Linked DNA regions of Lacibacter sediminis. Each later gene encodes a partner of the first gene's protein in a complex. Links are inferred from orthologs where the notes say so. Each region holds a gene or a part of one and is shown in the gene's direction. Other genes may lie near its edges.

Region 1 (5,476 bases):
AACACTTTAAACCGCACAAACATATCCTCGCTATACCAATTCTCTTTTCGTGTTTTCTGAATCACATCGGTATGCCTAGGCATTTTGTAAGCAAACTGCTTCATTTGCTCTTTGCTGTCCCAAATGGAAAAGGTCGCTTGTCGTAACCACGGTGATTCACCGATGCCCACCGAAAACCGAAATCCATCGGCTTTGCGCATATCGTTCGACACCGCTTCCACATGTTCCCAAAAACGGGAGCGTTTGCTTGGGCGGATAGTGGCACGGGTAAGCACGGCAATCCGGCCCTCATAATCCGATTTGGCGGGCAATGCACCAAACGCCTGTTTTCCATCCCAGCTTCCGTGTGCTTCGATTGGCTGCAGCAGCACCGTCCATGTTTCGCAGCCAAAGAATTTCCACCAGCCACGGATAAAACTGCCGTAGGCTTTTTGTTGCAATTCCTGCTGATCGTTGATCTTGGTTAATTTCTCGTCATTCATCACCACTAACAAACCCCATTGCTGCCAGTCGGGTGTTTTGCTGAAAGTGCCGCCTTTGCCGCATCCGAGTGTTTTTGAAAAATGGACATTCTTTCGAAACATGAACGGCAGTCGATGAATGGCCATGGCCAGCAAAGCGAAATAGATAAACCGTTTTTTATAGCGAATGATGGTTAAAACTGCATACATATGTTCAATAACCGTTGTGCTGCAAAATAGTTCTTTCTGGTTTGGGTTGAAATTGTGGCGTGTAGGCTTCGATCCGAAGAATACACTGCTGCAGAAAGCGATACAGTACAAGCGAGCGTGGCAACGAAGATGCTATAAAAACCCGCCGCTGACACCCAAAATTTGACCCAATACCTCCAGTTAAGACAAAGCGACCATACCGCAAACAAAAGCTTTCACTTGTTGAAAACCTACGGAAAACTGTTGATAAGAAGCAAAAAGGGTAAAATTTTATTACAATCTTAATCTCCTATATTTGTCGCCTTCCTAAATTGAAAAATAGTGCGTTTAAAGAGCTTAGAAATCAAGGGTTTTAAAAGTTTTGCCGATAAAACTGTGGTTAGTTTTGATGAGGGTGTAACCGGCATCATTGGCCCCAATGGCTGCGGCAAGAGTAATATTATTGATAGTATCCGCTGGGTAATTGGCGAGCAAAAGATCAGTCATCTCCGTAGTGAAAACCTCGAGAGCCTGGTGTTCAATGGTTCCAAAACAAGAAGCGCTTCGGGTTTAGCCGAGGTGAGTCTTACGTTTGAGAACACCCGTAACCTGTTACCCACCGAATTCAGTACCGTAACCGTTACCCGTAAATTTTATAAAAGTGGTGAGAGTGAATACCGCCTCAACGATGTGCAATGTCGTTTGAAGGATATTCAAAACCTGTTCCTCGATACCGGAGTTAGTACCGATAGCTATGCCATCATTGAATTAGGCATGGTGGATGATATCATCAAGGATAAAGAAAACAGCCGTCGCCGTATGCTGGAGCAGGCTGCCGGTATTACCATCTACAAAACAAGAAAGAAAGAAGCGAAGAATAAACTGGATGCAACCGAACAGGATCTGGCACGTATTGAAGATCTGTTGTTCGAGATCAACAACCAGTTAAAAACATTAGAGAACCAGGCCAAGAAAGCGGAAAAGTATTACGAGATCAAAAAAGATTATCGTGAAGTGAGTATTGAATTGGCGAAAGCGGCATTGGAAGGATTCAATCTTACATGGAAAGATTTAAATGAACAGCACGATGCTGAAGTAAATAAAAAAGTGGAACTGGAAGCAAAGATCGCAACTGAAGAAGCGGCGATTGAGCAGGAGAAAGTTGGGTTCATTGAAAAAGAAAAAGAATTGCAAATAATGCAGCATGCGTTTAACGATATGCTACAGACTTTGCGTTCGAAAGAAAACGAAAAGAATCTTGCGCAGCAGCGTTTGCACTACCTGAAAGAAAAAGAAACAAGTCTCAACGACTTTTTGCAAAAAGCAGGTGGGCAGTTAAAAGGAATTGAAGAAAGCATTGAGTTTACGCAATTGCAAATAACAGAAGAAGATGCGAAGCTGAATGATCTCGGTTCACAATTGGATAGTTTACGCAGTGCCGTTGAAAGTACCCGTAAAGTGTTTGATGAAAAGCGTAGTGGTATCGATGAGATACGCAAAGAAAACCAAGCGATTCAACGCAGCCAGTTTGAAGCAGAGAAGAATGTGGCTGTTGGTGAAACATCAGTTCAAAACTTGCAGCGTACCATCTTCCAGTTAAAAGAAGAGCAAACGAACCGCAAGCAGCAATTACATCAACTCGAAGAAGAAAAGCAGCAAAAAGAATATGAGCTGAATAACTGTCGTGAAGAATTGCAACAGTTACAGGAGCAACATGCATTTACCAAAGATCAGATCCTGCAAACACAGGAAGCACTTGAAGGGTTGCGTAATCAACTGGCTGATGAAAACAGAAAACTCGATTCAAAAAAGAATGAGCATGATCTGTTGAAGAGTTTGGTTGATTCAATGGAAGGATATCCAGACAGTGTGAAGTTTTTACACAACAATCCTGAGTGGAATGTTGAATCGCCGTTGTTGAGTGATGTGATCTATTGTAAAGAAGAATACAGAACAGCCGTAGAAAATCTGCTGGAACAATACCTCAACTATTATGTAGTGGGGAATATGAGTGATGCATTGAAAGCCGTTCACTTATTACATGCCAACCAAAAAGGAAAGGCCAACTTCTTTATGCTTGATCAGTTCAATGGTCAGGCGGTATTGAATGATGTTCCTGCAGGAACAATCCCTGCATTGAGTGTTGTTGAAGTGGAAACAAAATATCAATCGCTCATCAATTATCTGTTAGGTCAGGTAGTGATTGCAGAAGATGAAAATAACTTGCCAACTGATTTTGATGGTGTGGTTCTTGAGAAGAGCGGAAAGTTCTTCAAAGGTAAATATGCATTGAGCGGTGGTAGTGTTGGTTTGTTTGAAGGAAAGAAACTCGGACGTGCAAAAAACCTTGAACGTTTACATGAAGAGATTTTAGCACAGGAAACAGTGGTGTTGGATCTGAAGCATGCCATTCAAATGCGTCACAATGAAGTGATCGGGTTTAATGAGCAGTTGAAGGAAAATGCTATCAAACAAACGGAAGCAACCATCAATCAATTGGTGAACCAGGTATATGGTATTGACAACCGCATGGAAAATCTGCGTGGCATGGAGGCCAATGCAGTGAAGCGTTTGGAAGACCTGGAAATTCAACAGGAAGAAGTGTTGGAAAATCAACAGGTGTACCGTGATGAACTGGAGAAATACAATTCACAGTTGGATGAACTCTCAAGCAAATTAGAAGCCATTGAACAGGAGTTTACAGTTGCAGAGCAACAATACAACGAAGCCAATCAGTCGTACAACGATTATAATTTGAATGTTACCCGTCAGCAAAGTCGAGTAACAGCGTTGAAACAGGAATTTGAATTCAAACAGAATCAATTCCAGGATTTGCAATTGCAGATCACAACCAATTCAGCAGCGTTGGAAGAAGCGGCTAACCAGATCAACGAAAGCGAAGTGATGTTGCTGGAAGCACAGGATGGCTTGGTAACCTTGTTACAGAACAAAGAAACGGAAGAGCGCAAACTCAACGAAGCAGATCAGTACTATTACAATCTGCGGAATGTGTTGGGTGAAAAAGAAAGCGAACTGCGTCACAAACAAAAAGAGAAAGAGCAGGTTGATCATTTGCTCAATGAAATAAAAGATAAACTCACTGAACTGAAGTTACAGTTAAGCGGAACCAAAGAACGTTTGCTGGTTGAGTTCAAAGTAAATCTTGAAGAAGTAATTGAAGAAGAACGCACAGGCGAAGAACCATTGGAAGAATTGCAAGCCAAGGTTGATCGTATGAAAAAGCGTTTGGAAAATCTGGGTGAAGTAAACCCGACAGCGATCGAGGCGTTTGAAGAAATGCGCAAGCGTTACGAGTTTATTCTTGAACAGAAGAATGATCTTGTTACTGCAAAAGAATCGTTGTTGCAAACCATCCAGGAAGTGGAAGCAACGGCCAACCAACGTTTCCTCGAAACCTTTAACCAGGTACGGGAGAATTTCCAGAAAGTATTTAAGGCCTTGTTTACTGAAGAAGATACGGCTGATATGGTGTTGGAAAATCCGGAGAACCTTGCTGATACCGGTATTGATATCATCGCTAAACCAAAAGGTAAACGCCCAAGCAGTATCTCACAGTTGAGTGGTGGCGAGAAAACATTAACAGCAACAGCGATGTTGTTTGCGATCTATCTTATTAAGCCTGCTCCGTTCTGTATCTTGGATGAGGTGGATGCACCGTTGGATGATGCCAACGTAGGTAAGTTCACCAACATGATCCGCCAGTTCAGTAACAACTCACAGTTCATCATTGTAACGCACAACAAACAAACAATGGGAGCGGTGGATGTGATCTACGGTGTAACCATGCAGGAAGCCGGTGTAAGTAAACTGGTGCCGGTGGATTTCAGGAATTTGAATTAAATATTTTCACCAGGAATAAGCAAGAGCCGAAACAATTGTTTCGGCTCTTTGCATTTACACATTCATGGTTCAGTATTGGGTTTAATTATACAACAACAGCTTGTCAACAATTTCATTCAATTGTTCTGTGTGTTCAAATACATAGCTTTCTCCGGCTTCTTTCAACAGCTTCAAATTTTTCTTCGACACATTATCCATTTCAGGAGATGCTGTTTTTAAATCGGGTTCAATGCGGTAATAATCTTTTTTATCAGCATCATCAAGTGTATCCCACATGCGAATGAGATGGTAATGCACCGTTTCACTGTTGCCGCTCATCATGATGTCGATCAGTACCGGCAACCATTTAATTAAACCTGCATTGCGCAATTGTTCAAATTCATATTTCTTTTTACTGCTGCCCGTACCAATGCTGATGAGCAACATATCTTTCGCAGCAGGTTTGTCAGGCTTTGGTAATTGATATTTCCCATACAATACACGATCTTCATTAAAGTTCAAACCTCTTGCTTCGCTATACGCACACAATGCAGGATTATTTACAAACACTCCGCCATCAATTAAATATTGCGGCGCATCACTTAAGCTGTAGATCATGGCCGGTTCGAAATAAGTAGGAGCGGCACTTGTTGCTCTTGCCACATTTCGAATTTTAAAATCACGTACTTCACCACCAATGCGTCTTGAGTTGGCACTGTTAAAAAAAGCCGCCCTTCGTTCATAAAAATTATAAGCTGTGATCACACATGGCTTGATCATCTGGCTCAACGTCGTATCTCCAAGATAATCCTGCAACAAATGTTCAAGATTGTCTGCAGGAAAACTTTCGTTCCAGAAACTGAAATTTTTAAACTGCTGCCAGAAATTTTTATTGAAGATCTTATTTCCATGCTGCATGTAAAGTTGCACAGCATCGGTAGCAGAAAATTTTGCTCTGCCCGGATCTTTGTCATCAGGCATCAGGT
Region 2 (10,636 bases), 2.2 Mb from region 1 along the record:
CTGTGCGTAATATCCGTCGTGATGCAATTGAGCAGATCAAGAAATTGCAAAAAGATGGATTAAGTGAAGATGCCGCCAAAGATGCGGAGAAAGATGTGCAGGTGTTGACAGATAAATACAGTTTACAGATCGATAAACATCTGGAAGCAAAAGACAAAGAGATCATGTCGGTTTAACCGAACGAAGAATTTAAGTAAAGGGGTGCAAGTGCATCCCTTTTTTATTACCGGTTAGTGAGATAAACACCTGAAAGAATGATCAGCAATCCAACGATCTCCAGTTGACCAATTGTTTCGCCTGCCAATAATCCCCAGCCAATTGCCACGAACGGAATACCATAGGTAACCATGGTTGAAAATAATGGACCTGCTCTTTTCATGAGCATATAAAAAAGGATCGATGCAATGGCTGTTCCGAAAACGCCCAACACTACAGAAGCGCCCACTGCTCTTATCACTGCAACATCTGTAAAGTCGTGTTTAGCAAATCCGGCCAGTAATAAAACCGTTGTTGCCGGAATAATCAATGAAACAAATGCAATAGCTGCAATATCAAGCGAGCCAACATGTTTTAGATACCTGTTGATGAGATTTACATTCAAGCCATAAGAAAGTGTTGCAACTACAATGAGTGATGCAAGAAACACATCACTGTTGGCACTGTCTGCTTTCTGTGCCAAAAAAAGCAACAGCATTCCACCAAAACCGATCAGTACACCCAATAGTTTTTTCCAGGGAACAGCTGATTTAAACAACAAAGCACCAATGGTAATTACAAACAAAGGTGTTAATGCATTCAACATGCCTGCCAGCGCACTATCGATTTTTGTTTCGGCCACACAAAAAAGAATGGCAGGTATAAAACTCCCGAGCAGGCCCGATACCACTAATAACCCAAGATCTTTTCGTTGCATGCGTTTGAAACTTCCAATGGCAAAAGGAAGTAATACAACACCACCACTGAACATACGCATTGCCGCTACTTCGTAAGCAGATAGTTGTTTCAATCCTTCTTTCATGAGGATAAATGAACTGCCCCACACGAGGCATAGAATAAGAAACAGAAGCCAGTTAAAAAGTTTTGGATGCATAAAGGAGATGCAAAGGTTCGGGAAAAAGAATCATTCGGCCAATTAGGTTTGATGAATGGGCAATAGCGGGTGAGCCACCCTTTCGATCATAAAAGAAGCTGCAATATCATATGCGGGTGACTCACCCATTCCAAACAAAGTTTATATTCGTAAAAACGATTCTTATGGCTAAAGTGAAACTCGCCTCCATCAGCACAAAGGCACCCCGCAACATTGATAAAGAAAAAACAAAAGCCAAAACAGAAAAGATATTAGTTGAGTTAGATGAATTGCAGAATCTCTTAATTGCTGAAGCAAAAAATGCATTGCTTGTGGTGATACAAGGCATGGATGCAAGTGGCAAAGATGGTGCAATCCGTGATGTGTTTGGTTCGTTGAATCCAATGGGTGTTTCTGTAAAATCATTCAAAGCACCAACGGCTGAAGAATTGAGTCATGATTTTTTGTGGCGTATACATGAAGCTGCTCCTGCAAAAGGAATGATCAAAATTTTTAACCGCAGTCATTACGAAGATGTTTTGATCACACGTGTGCACGGCTGGTGCGATGATGCTACTGCACAAAAGCGGATGAAAGCAATTAATGATATGGAAGAATTGCTTACACAACATAACAATACACAGATATTGAAATTTTACCTGCATATTTCGCCTAAAGAACAACAGGAACGTTTACAGGAACGTACACATGATCCACGCAAAATGTGGAAGTACAACGAAAATGATTTTGCAGAAGCTAAGCTCTGGAAGAAATATATGGGCTATTATGACGAATGTTTTAATACCTGCAACAAAGTACCCTGGCATATTATTCCAAGTGATCAGAACTGGTATAAAGAATATCTCATTGCGTCAAAGGTTTATGACACACTTAAGAAACTGAAGATGCAATACCCGGGTTTGAAAAAATAAAGTTTTGAAATCGGGAATATTTTTTACAGATTTGTAATACCCTCCACAGAAATCTTCGTTATTTTATTCATCACACAAAAATCAATATTATGGGAATGCTGAAAGAATTTAAAGATTTTGCAATGAAAGGTAATGTGGTAGATCTCGCCGTTGGTGTTATTATTGGAGGCGCATTTGGTGCTATTGTTGGCGCTGTAGTAGATCACATTCTTATGCCAATTGTGGGCATTATTACGGGCGGCGTTAATTTCGATACACTTTCCATCAAAGTAGGTGAAGCAGAATTAAAGTATGGAATGGCGATCTCAGCTGCAGTAAAATTCATCATTATCGCATTCTTTCTTTTCCTGGTAATTAAAGCTATCAATAAAATGAAAAAGGCAGAACCACCTGCACCGCCTGCTGCAACACCTGAAGATATCGTGCTACTCCGTGAAATAAGAGATGCATTAAAAAAATAAATTGATATACTGATGGCTGCAGCAGAAAAGGTTTCTGCTGCAGTTTTTTTTAAGGGATGGCTTCATCTTTGCAGATGAAAAATCTAAACAGAACACTTATGATAAAACAGATATTTTTTTCTGTAGTTATGCTCTATTCCATAACAACAGTTGCGCAAGACAAGGAAGTAAAACGTTTAAAAGACGAATCAAACAAAACCATTAAGAAAGAACCTGAACAAAAAGAAGGTTGGACAAAGGGTGGTGTTTTCAATCTCAATCTCAGCCAGGGAGCAAGCCGTAACTGGGCTGCTGGTGCTGAGAAATTTTCTTTCTCCATCAATGCACTGGCCAACACCTTTGCTTATTACAAGCGATACAAGAATGTGTGGGATAACACACTCAATGTGCAATACGGTATTGTAAATGCAACAAGTATCGGCACAAGAAAAAATGATGACCGTTTCGATCTGCTTTCACGTTATGGTTATCAATTGGGCGATACAGCAAAAAGTAAATGGTACTTATCGGCGTTAGTGAACCTACGCACACAAATGACTACCGGTTACAATTACACAGTTGATCCAAAGCAAAAGAACTCAGCGTTTTTTGCACCGGCTTACCTGCTGGTGTCACCAGGTATTCTGTATAAACCAAACGCAACCTTCGATGTATTTCTTTCGCCGGTTACCTCACGCTGGGTAATTGTGAACGAAGCCAATAAAGATATCCGCCGTCTGTTCAATTTTACTGATACCACTAAAATGGCCATTAACGAGATCGGTGCGTTTTTAACGGCCAATCTCAAAAAAGATCTTGCAAAAAACATCAGCCTGGCAAGCCGTCTCGATCTGTTCAGTAACTATAAGAATAACCCACAGAACATTGACGTATTCTGGACCAACACATTGGGTTTCAAGGTGAATAAATTCATTGGTATCAGTTACAACTTTGATCTGATTTACGACCACGATACCAAAAATGTGGAAACGGGCGGATTACTCGGCACGCAGCTTAAATCCCTCATGGGTATTGGGTTTACAGCCAATTTTTAATAAGGTTTAGTTCCCTACATTTGCAAGTCCTGTACAGATCGTACAGGACTTGTTCGTTAAAACAGAAATACTTTGCAAACAGAATCATACCAGATAAAACTTCCGCAGTTCGAAGGTCCTTTTGATCTCCTGTTGTTTTTTATTGAACGTGATGAGCTGGATATTTATAACATCCCCATCACCCGTATCATTAAGGATTTCATGGACTTTATTCATCAAACCGAAAAGTTGAATATTGAACTAAGCAGTGAGTTTATCCTTTTCATTTCAACGCTCATGCGCATCAAAGCAAAAATGCTGTTGCCCCGCAAAGAAGTGGATGAGCAGGGAAATGAAATTGACCCACGACAGGAACTGATCGATAAAATTCTTGAATACAAACGTTTCAAAGAAGCAAGTGTGCAAATGGCCGAGATGGAAGCGATGCGTATGCTCATGGTGAAGCGTGGCAACATTGCTAAGGAACTTTCAAGCATTGGTGAAGAAACGGGCGAAGGCACAGAGATACAAACCATCACCATGTTTAAACTGATGAAGACGTTTGAACGGGTTATGAAGAAGCACCACGAACGTTTTAATAAACCGGTACATACTGTTGTGCAGTACAACTACACCATGGAAGGCAGCCGAGAGTATATGCTCGATATGGTGAAGAAAGAAAAGAACATGCCGTTTGAAAAGTTGTTTGATGTGGTGGAGAACCGCATTCATGCCATTTTCTTATTTCTTTCACTGCTTGAACTTTCACAACAACGTTATATGACTTTGCTGGTTGGCGAAGGAAAAAATAATTTTATAGTGGAGTGGAACGAGAACAGGGAAGAAGATGCGGAAGATTCATTTGTATATCCAACAAATCCCGAAGAAGGAAGTTGAATTTTATAAAGCGAAATGTACGAGCCTCATCATAATTGATTAGGCTTTTTTATTTGAAGCACGCCCCCGTCTGACAGATGTGATTTTGAAACAAACGTTTAATTATGAAGACCTATAAAGTCTGTCATTCCTGCCGGTTCAGTTTTTTTACAAATGCTTCGATCTCTTTGCGGGAAATTGTTTCTAATTCTTGAAGTGCTTCGGGATTGTCGCTTAAAATGATTCGTAAATTCTTTTTCCAGTTTCCCAGCACATGAGTCGTTAAGTCTTTGTAGTCACCATTGGGTTTAAAAATGGCATAATGCGGTAAGGTGACAGTTACGCCGTTATTCGTATCTGAGAGATAATTTACATACAGTTTGTACTTTTTTCCGTTATTAATCAAACGGAAAAAACCACTTTCAAAATTTTTGCTCACCTCTACAAATCTGTAAATAAAATTACTGCCTAAATACTGGTAGCCATATTCAAGCACTTCCTTATCCTTTGCTTTATAGATTTTTTCTTCACCCGAAAAGCTCTGTACCACCAGCGTGGAATAATTGGTCACCTTTTTTTTACCAGCGATTTTAATTTGACACAACACCGTATCACCATTTGATAAAATGATAAAGCCACCTGCAAATACATCTGCTTTGGCAATGGTGCTTATAAGAGAGAAAAGAAAAAGAATAATGAATGATTTCATATGATGTAAGAAATGTACATCATAAAAATAAGGTACAGGAAAATTGCGGATGCTGTTTACCGATTAGTTTTTCACCGATTATGTTATCGTAGTTCGGCTTGTTAAGCCAACTGGTTTTAAAGCCGCAGTAATCTTCAACAAAAAAAGTGCTAGAACTATAAGGTCGTTTTGTTGCTGTTTCTTCCCGGCAGCCCCGGCACAGAAAATCCCATTGCTGAACAATGGGATTTTCTTTATATAAACGAATTCAATTACGCTTTCACCGTCACTCTTACATCCATCATCTCTCTCACTGTTTTTGCAATTCCATTGGCATCAATACCAATTTCTTCATACAACTGTTTTGGTGTGCCGTGTTCAACCAATGTATCAGGAATACCCATGATCTTTACTTCAGCTCTATAGTTGTTGGCGGCCATAAATTCAAGTACAGCACTGCCAAAACCACCAACAACGGTTCCGTCTTCGATCGTTACAACTTTATTGAATTTTGCAAATACTTCATGTAACAGTTCTTCATCGATCGGTTTTGCAAAACGCATATCGTAATGCGCAGGATTAATACCATCGTTCTTTAATTCACGAATGGCACTTGCTGCAAAGTTACCGGGATGACCAAAAGAGAGAATGGCAATGCCTTCTCCATCTTTCAACTTACGGCCTTTACCAATTTCAATTTCTTTCATTTCGTTACGCCACTCAGGCATTATACCTTCGCCTCTGGGATAACGGATTGAAATTGGCAGTTTATGTGAATCAAGTTGAGCTGTGTACATCATGTTACGCAACTCTGCTTCATTCATGGGTGCAGCAACGATCATGTTGGGCACACAACGCATGTAAGCAATATCATAACAACCATGATGTGTTGGCCCATCTTCACCAACCAAACCTGCACGATCCAAACAAAATACAACAGGCAGTTTTTGAATAGCTACATCATGCACCACCATGTCATAGGCACGTTGCATAAATGAAGAGTAGATATTACAAAACACTTTCATGCCCTGTGTAGCCATGCCGGCGCTGAGTGTAACAGCATGTTGTTCGCAAATACCCACATCAAATGCACGGTGCGGCATTTTGTCCATCATGAATTTGAGGGATGAACCGCTTGGCATTGCCGGAGTAATACCGACAATTTTTGCATTCTGTTCAGCCAATTCTACCATAGTGTGTCCAAACACATCCTGGTATTTGGGAGGTTGAGGAGTATCAAATTTCTTCTTATGAATTTCGCCGGTTACTTTATCAAATAACCCAGGGGCATGCCATTTGGTTTGATCTTTCTCGGCGAGTTCATAACCTTTTCCTTTCACCGTTACAATGTGCAACAGTTTTGGTCCGGGAATATTTTTAAGATCTTTTAATGTGTCTACAAGTTTCGTGATGTTATGTCCATCAATAGGGCCAAAATAACGAAGCTGCAATGCTTCAAATAAATTACTGCTCTTGCTTACAAAACCTTTAATGCTATGCTCCAGCTTACTCGCCATTTCACGGGTAAAGGTTTTTCCAACAGGTAATTTGCCCAACGCCTTCCACACATCATCTTTAATACGATTATAAGTAGGAGAAGTAGTAATGTCAGTCAGGTATTCTTTCAGGGCACCAACATTCGGGTCGATGCTCATGCAGTTATCATTCAAAATAATCAGCACATCGCTGTCAGCTACACCTGCATGATTCATTGCTTCAAAAGCTAAGCCCGCCGTCATCGCACCATCACCAATCACCGCAATTGATTTACGGTTTTCGCCTTTCATTTTTGCGGCCATGGCCATACCTAAAGCTGCCGAAATAGAAGTGGAGGAGTGACCAACACCAAAGGTGTCATATTCGCTTTCGCTGCGTTTTGGGAAACCGCTAAGTCCGTGGTATTTTCTGTTGGTATGAAAATTATCCCTGCGGCCTGTCAGGATCTTATGACCATAGGCCTGGTGACCGACATCCCACACCAACTGATCGTAAGGTGTGTTATAAACATAATGAAGAGCAGTTGATAATTCCACCACACCAAGGCTGGCACCAAAATGACCACCATGCACACTCACCACATCAATAATATACTGGCGCAACTCATCACAAACCTGTGGTAATTGATCCATGGGCAGTTTTTTCAAATCGGCCGGAGAATCAATTTTACTGAGCAGGGAACCGGGTTTTATTTCCATACTTTCCTTAAATAATTTGGTAAAGGTAAAAAACTTACAGTCAATCGTACAAGATTGGTTTGTTTAACAACTGTTCCTGTAAAAAGTTGAAAATGCGCACAAAAGAGTATTCTAAATTCAACCATTTACCCAAATAATACGCCCTTTGTACCTTTAAGGGGGTGAAACACATATCTTAACGGTTAGATTTGTAAGTACTATGCGCATAGGAATCAGTAAAATGGGAGCTTATTGGTGGTGCCAGGTGGCAGGCTGGGGCGGTAACATGCTCATGAATTTCTTTTTCGCCTGGACCTATAACCGGGAGATCAATGCTTCATTTGTATTGAGATCGCTCATCATTGCTGCGTTAGGGTTGATCATTACCCATTTTATGCGCTGGGTGATCATACAAACCAACCTTTTGCATAAAACATTTGAGCGACAGGTGGTGTATTTCCTGGTACTTACCCTGGCCTTCTCCATGCTGTACCCGTTCATTTCACTTTCCCTTTTCAACATTCTCGGTTTATTTACGCCTGAACAAAGGGTGTACAGTTTCACCAGATTATTAGTTGGTTCGGCAATTAATGCATTTGTAACATTGTTAGTATGGAACCTGATCTACTTTATTTATCACTATGTAGAAAGCTTTCGTAAGCAACAACTCGATGCATTAAAAATGCAGAGTGTGGTGAAGGAACTGGAGTTGAAAACAATCAAGGCACACATCAATCCGCATTTTATTTTTAATTCATTGAATGGCATTCGTGCATTGGTTGACGAAAATCCCGCCCGTGCCAGAACAGCCATTACGGAATTGAGCAATATCCTGCGCAGCAGTATGCAGGCTGAGAAAATGGAAACGGTGCCGTTTGAAAAGGAGTTAGGCATTGTAAAGGATTACCTCGCACTGGAGCAGATGCGTTTTGAAGAACGCTTGAAAGTGAATTTTGATATTGATGAGGATACACTGGAACAACCGGTGCCTCCCATGATGTTGCAAACACTGGTGGAGAATGCGATCAAGCACGGTATCAGTAAAAACATTACCGGAGGTGTAATTAAGATCAGTTCAAAATTTGTAAACGATCATCATGAACTGGTGATCAGGAATACCGGTAAACTCAATGGCGATTTCAATCCCGATGGATTTGGTATCTCCAGCACACAAAGCAGGTTGAAGCTGATGTTTGGAGAAGAAGCTAAATTTTCTATAACAGATGTGAATGGAAATGAAGTAGAGGCAAAAGTGAGTATGCCTGCCGGATTGTAATTAACAACAATAGATTAAATTGTACCTAATAAAATAACGAGCCATGAACAAAAGAGCTATCATTATTGATGATGAACGTTTGGCCAGGAATGAACTGAAAAAATTATTGACCGAATTTCCGGATATAGAGGTGATCGATGAAGCATCGAATGTAGATGAAGGTTTACAGAAGATCGAAGCATTGAATCCTGATCTTATTTTTCTTGATATCCAGATGCCGGGTAAAACTGGATTTGATCTGTTGAGCGAACTTGACCGCACACCCGAAGTGATCTTTACCACCGCTTATGATGAATATGCATTGCGTGCTTTTGAAGTGAACGCATTGGATTATTTGTTGAAGCCGATTGAACCCAAGCGTCTTGCTGATGCATTGCATAAGCTGGATGAAGATGACAAAGAAACAACAGTTGATGGTGAACCGATATCGGTGAACCGCAGCATGCTGAGTGAGAACGACCAGGTTTTTGTAAAAGATGGTGAACGTTGCTGGTTTGTAAAGCTGAGCGATATCCGTTTGTTTGAAAGTGTGGGCAACTATGCAAAGGTTTATTTCGGCCCAAACAAACCACTCATTTTAAAATCATTGAATGCATTGGAAGAACGTTTGGACGAGAAGATATTTTTCCGTGCCAACCGCAAGCATATTGTGAACCTGCGCATGATCGAAAAAGTAGAACCTTATTTCAATGGCGGGTTATTATTGGAAATTCATGGTGGTGATAAAATAGAAGTGAGTCGCCGACAAGCCGTGAAGTTTAAAGAAATGATGAGCTTATAAATCGTAAATCTTTTATTGTAATACCTTATCGAATGAAGAAAATTTTTGCAACGTGGTTATTGCTTACAGTAGCCACGTTTTTATTTGCACAAACGAAAGTTGAGAACATTATCAATGCGAAAGAAGTTGAACGCATTGAACGAGTACTTGCATCAGATGAAATGAAAGGACGTCGTGTGTTTTCTCCGGAGATCGATAAAGCTGCTGATTTTATTGCTGCAGAATTTAAAGCTGCCGGTTTGGAATCATGGAACAACAGCGGTACCTACCGCCAGGAGTTTACAATTCTTACTCCACGATTTAAGGGATTAACCTGCAGCTTTGATCAGCAAGCAGTAGATGCAAAGAATGTTGTTGTTATAACAACCAGTGGTAGTTTAACAATCAATGAGAAATCCGGTTATGAGAAAGTAAAACTTTCGGCAGGTGTAAATCTGTTTACTGAAGCGCAGAAATATATCCGTTCAGGAAAAAATTATGTAGTGCTGGTTGATACTTCTTACAGTAAGAACTTTGGAAGGCTGACTGGATTTAAACGTGGCATGTTCCCAATGAAGAACAATGTTGTCTTTGTGTTGACTACCGTCGATCCATCAACTTACAGTATTGAAGCACAACATGAAATTACTGAACAGAAACTGTCGAACGTAGTTGGTATAATTCCAGGGAAGAGTAAGAAAGATGAATATGTGATCTTTTCAGGTCACTATGATCATATCGGTATTGGCAAACCTGTTGATGGTGATTCGATCTTTAATGGTGCCAATGATGATGCGGCAGGAACAACTGCTGTTATTATGCTGGCGAAGTATTACAAAGCATTAAATAATAATGAACGTACCATCATCTTTGCTGCATTTACTGCAGAAGAATCGGGTGGTTACGGTGCACAGTATTTTTCCAAGCAATTTGATCCTGCAAAAGTTGCTGCCATGTTTAACATTGAAATGATCGGTACAGAAAGTAAGTGGGGTAAAAACTCAGCATACATCACCGGTTATGAAAAAACTGATATGGGTGCCATTATGCAGAAGAACCTTGAAGGAACCGGATTCACATTTCATCCAGATCCATATACCGATCAGAATTTATTCTATCGTTCCGATAATGCAACCCTGGCACGTTTAGGCGTGCCTGCGCACACCATCTCAACTTCAAAAATGGATAGCGAACCCAATTATCACAAAGTATCTGATGAAGTGGAAACGCTGGATATGGATAATATGGCCATGATCATTAAGTCCATTGCATTAAGCGCTAGAAGTATTGTAGCGGGAAAAGATTCACCAACGAGAGTGAAAGTGGAAGAACTGAGATAATATCCGAAAACTTTGAGATAAATAAAAAAAGGAGCATTGCTCCTTTT

What was found.
Region 2: the proteins of smc (region 1) and H4075_RS18585 are in contact, whole or in part, in a crystal structure (PDB 3ZGX), measured with the Bacillus subtilis proteins. The link is inferred for Lacibacter sediminis from one-to-one orthologs.

The regions. Positions count from the first base shown.
Region 1 is NZ_CP060007.1:2,144,034-2,149,509, forward strand. What follows is about bases 628-4,711. They hold smc (chromosome segregation protein SMC), read left to right. Parts: upstream 628-992; coding sequence 993-4,511; downstream 4,512-4,711. Other genes in these bases: H4075_RS09140 (spheroidene monooxygenase), read right to left, coding at 628-671; H4075_RS09150 (patatin-like phospholipase family protein), read right to left, coding at 4,593-4,711. Outside these bases: more of H4075_RS09140, read right to left, coding at 1-627; more of H4075_RS09150, read right to left, coding at 4,712-5,476. UniProt on the Bacillus subtilis protein: Required for chromosome condensation and partitioning.
Region 2 is NZ_CP060007.1:4,356,835-4,367,470, reverse strand. Bases 2,554-5,470 are described here. They hold H4075_RS18585 (segregation and condensation protein A), read left to right. Parts: upstream 2,554-3,568; coding sequence 3,569-4,372; downstream 4,373-5,470. Other genes in these bases: dxs (1-deoxy-D-xylulose-5-phosphate synthase), read right to left, coding at 5,312-5,470; H4075_RS18580 (hypothetical protein), read right to left, coding at 4,497-5,060; H4075_RS18590 (DUF3078 domain-containing protein), read left to right, coding at 2,561-3,496. Outside these bases: frr (ribosome recycling factor), read left to right, coding at 1-176; H4075_RS18605 (DMT family transporter), read right to left, coding at 224-1,090; H4075_RS18600 (PPK2 family polyphosphate kinase), read left to right, coding at 1,255-2,001; large-conductance mechanosensitive channel protein MscL, read left to right, coding at 2,091-2,462; more of dxs, read right to left, coding at 5,471-7,234; H4075_RS18570 (sensor histidine kinase), read left to right, coding at 7,434-8,489; H4075_RS18565 (LytR/AlgR family response regulator transcription factor), read left to right, coding at 8,533-9,270; H4075_RS18560 (M28 family peptidase), read left to right, coding at 9,303-10,589. UniProt on the Bacillus subtilis protein: Participates in chromosomal partition during cell division. May act via the formation of a condensin-like complex containing Smc and ScpB that pull DNA away from mid-cell into both cell halves.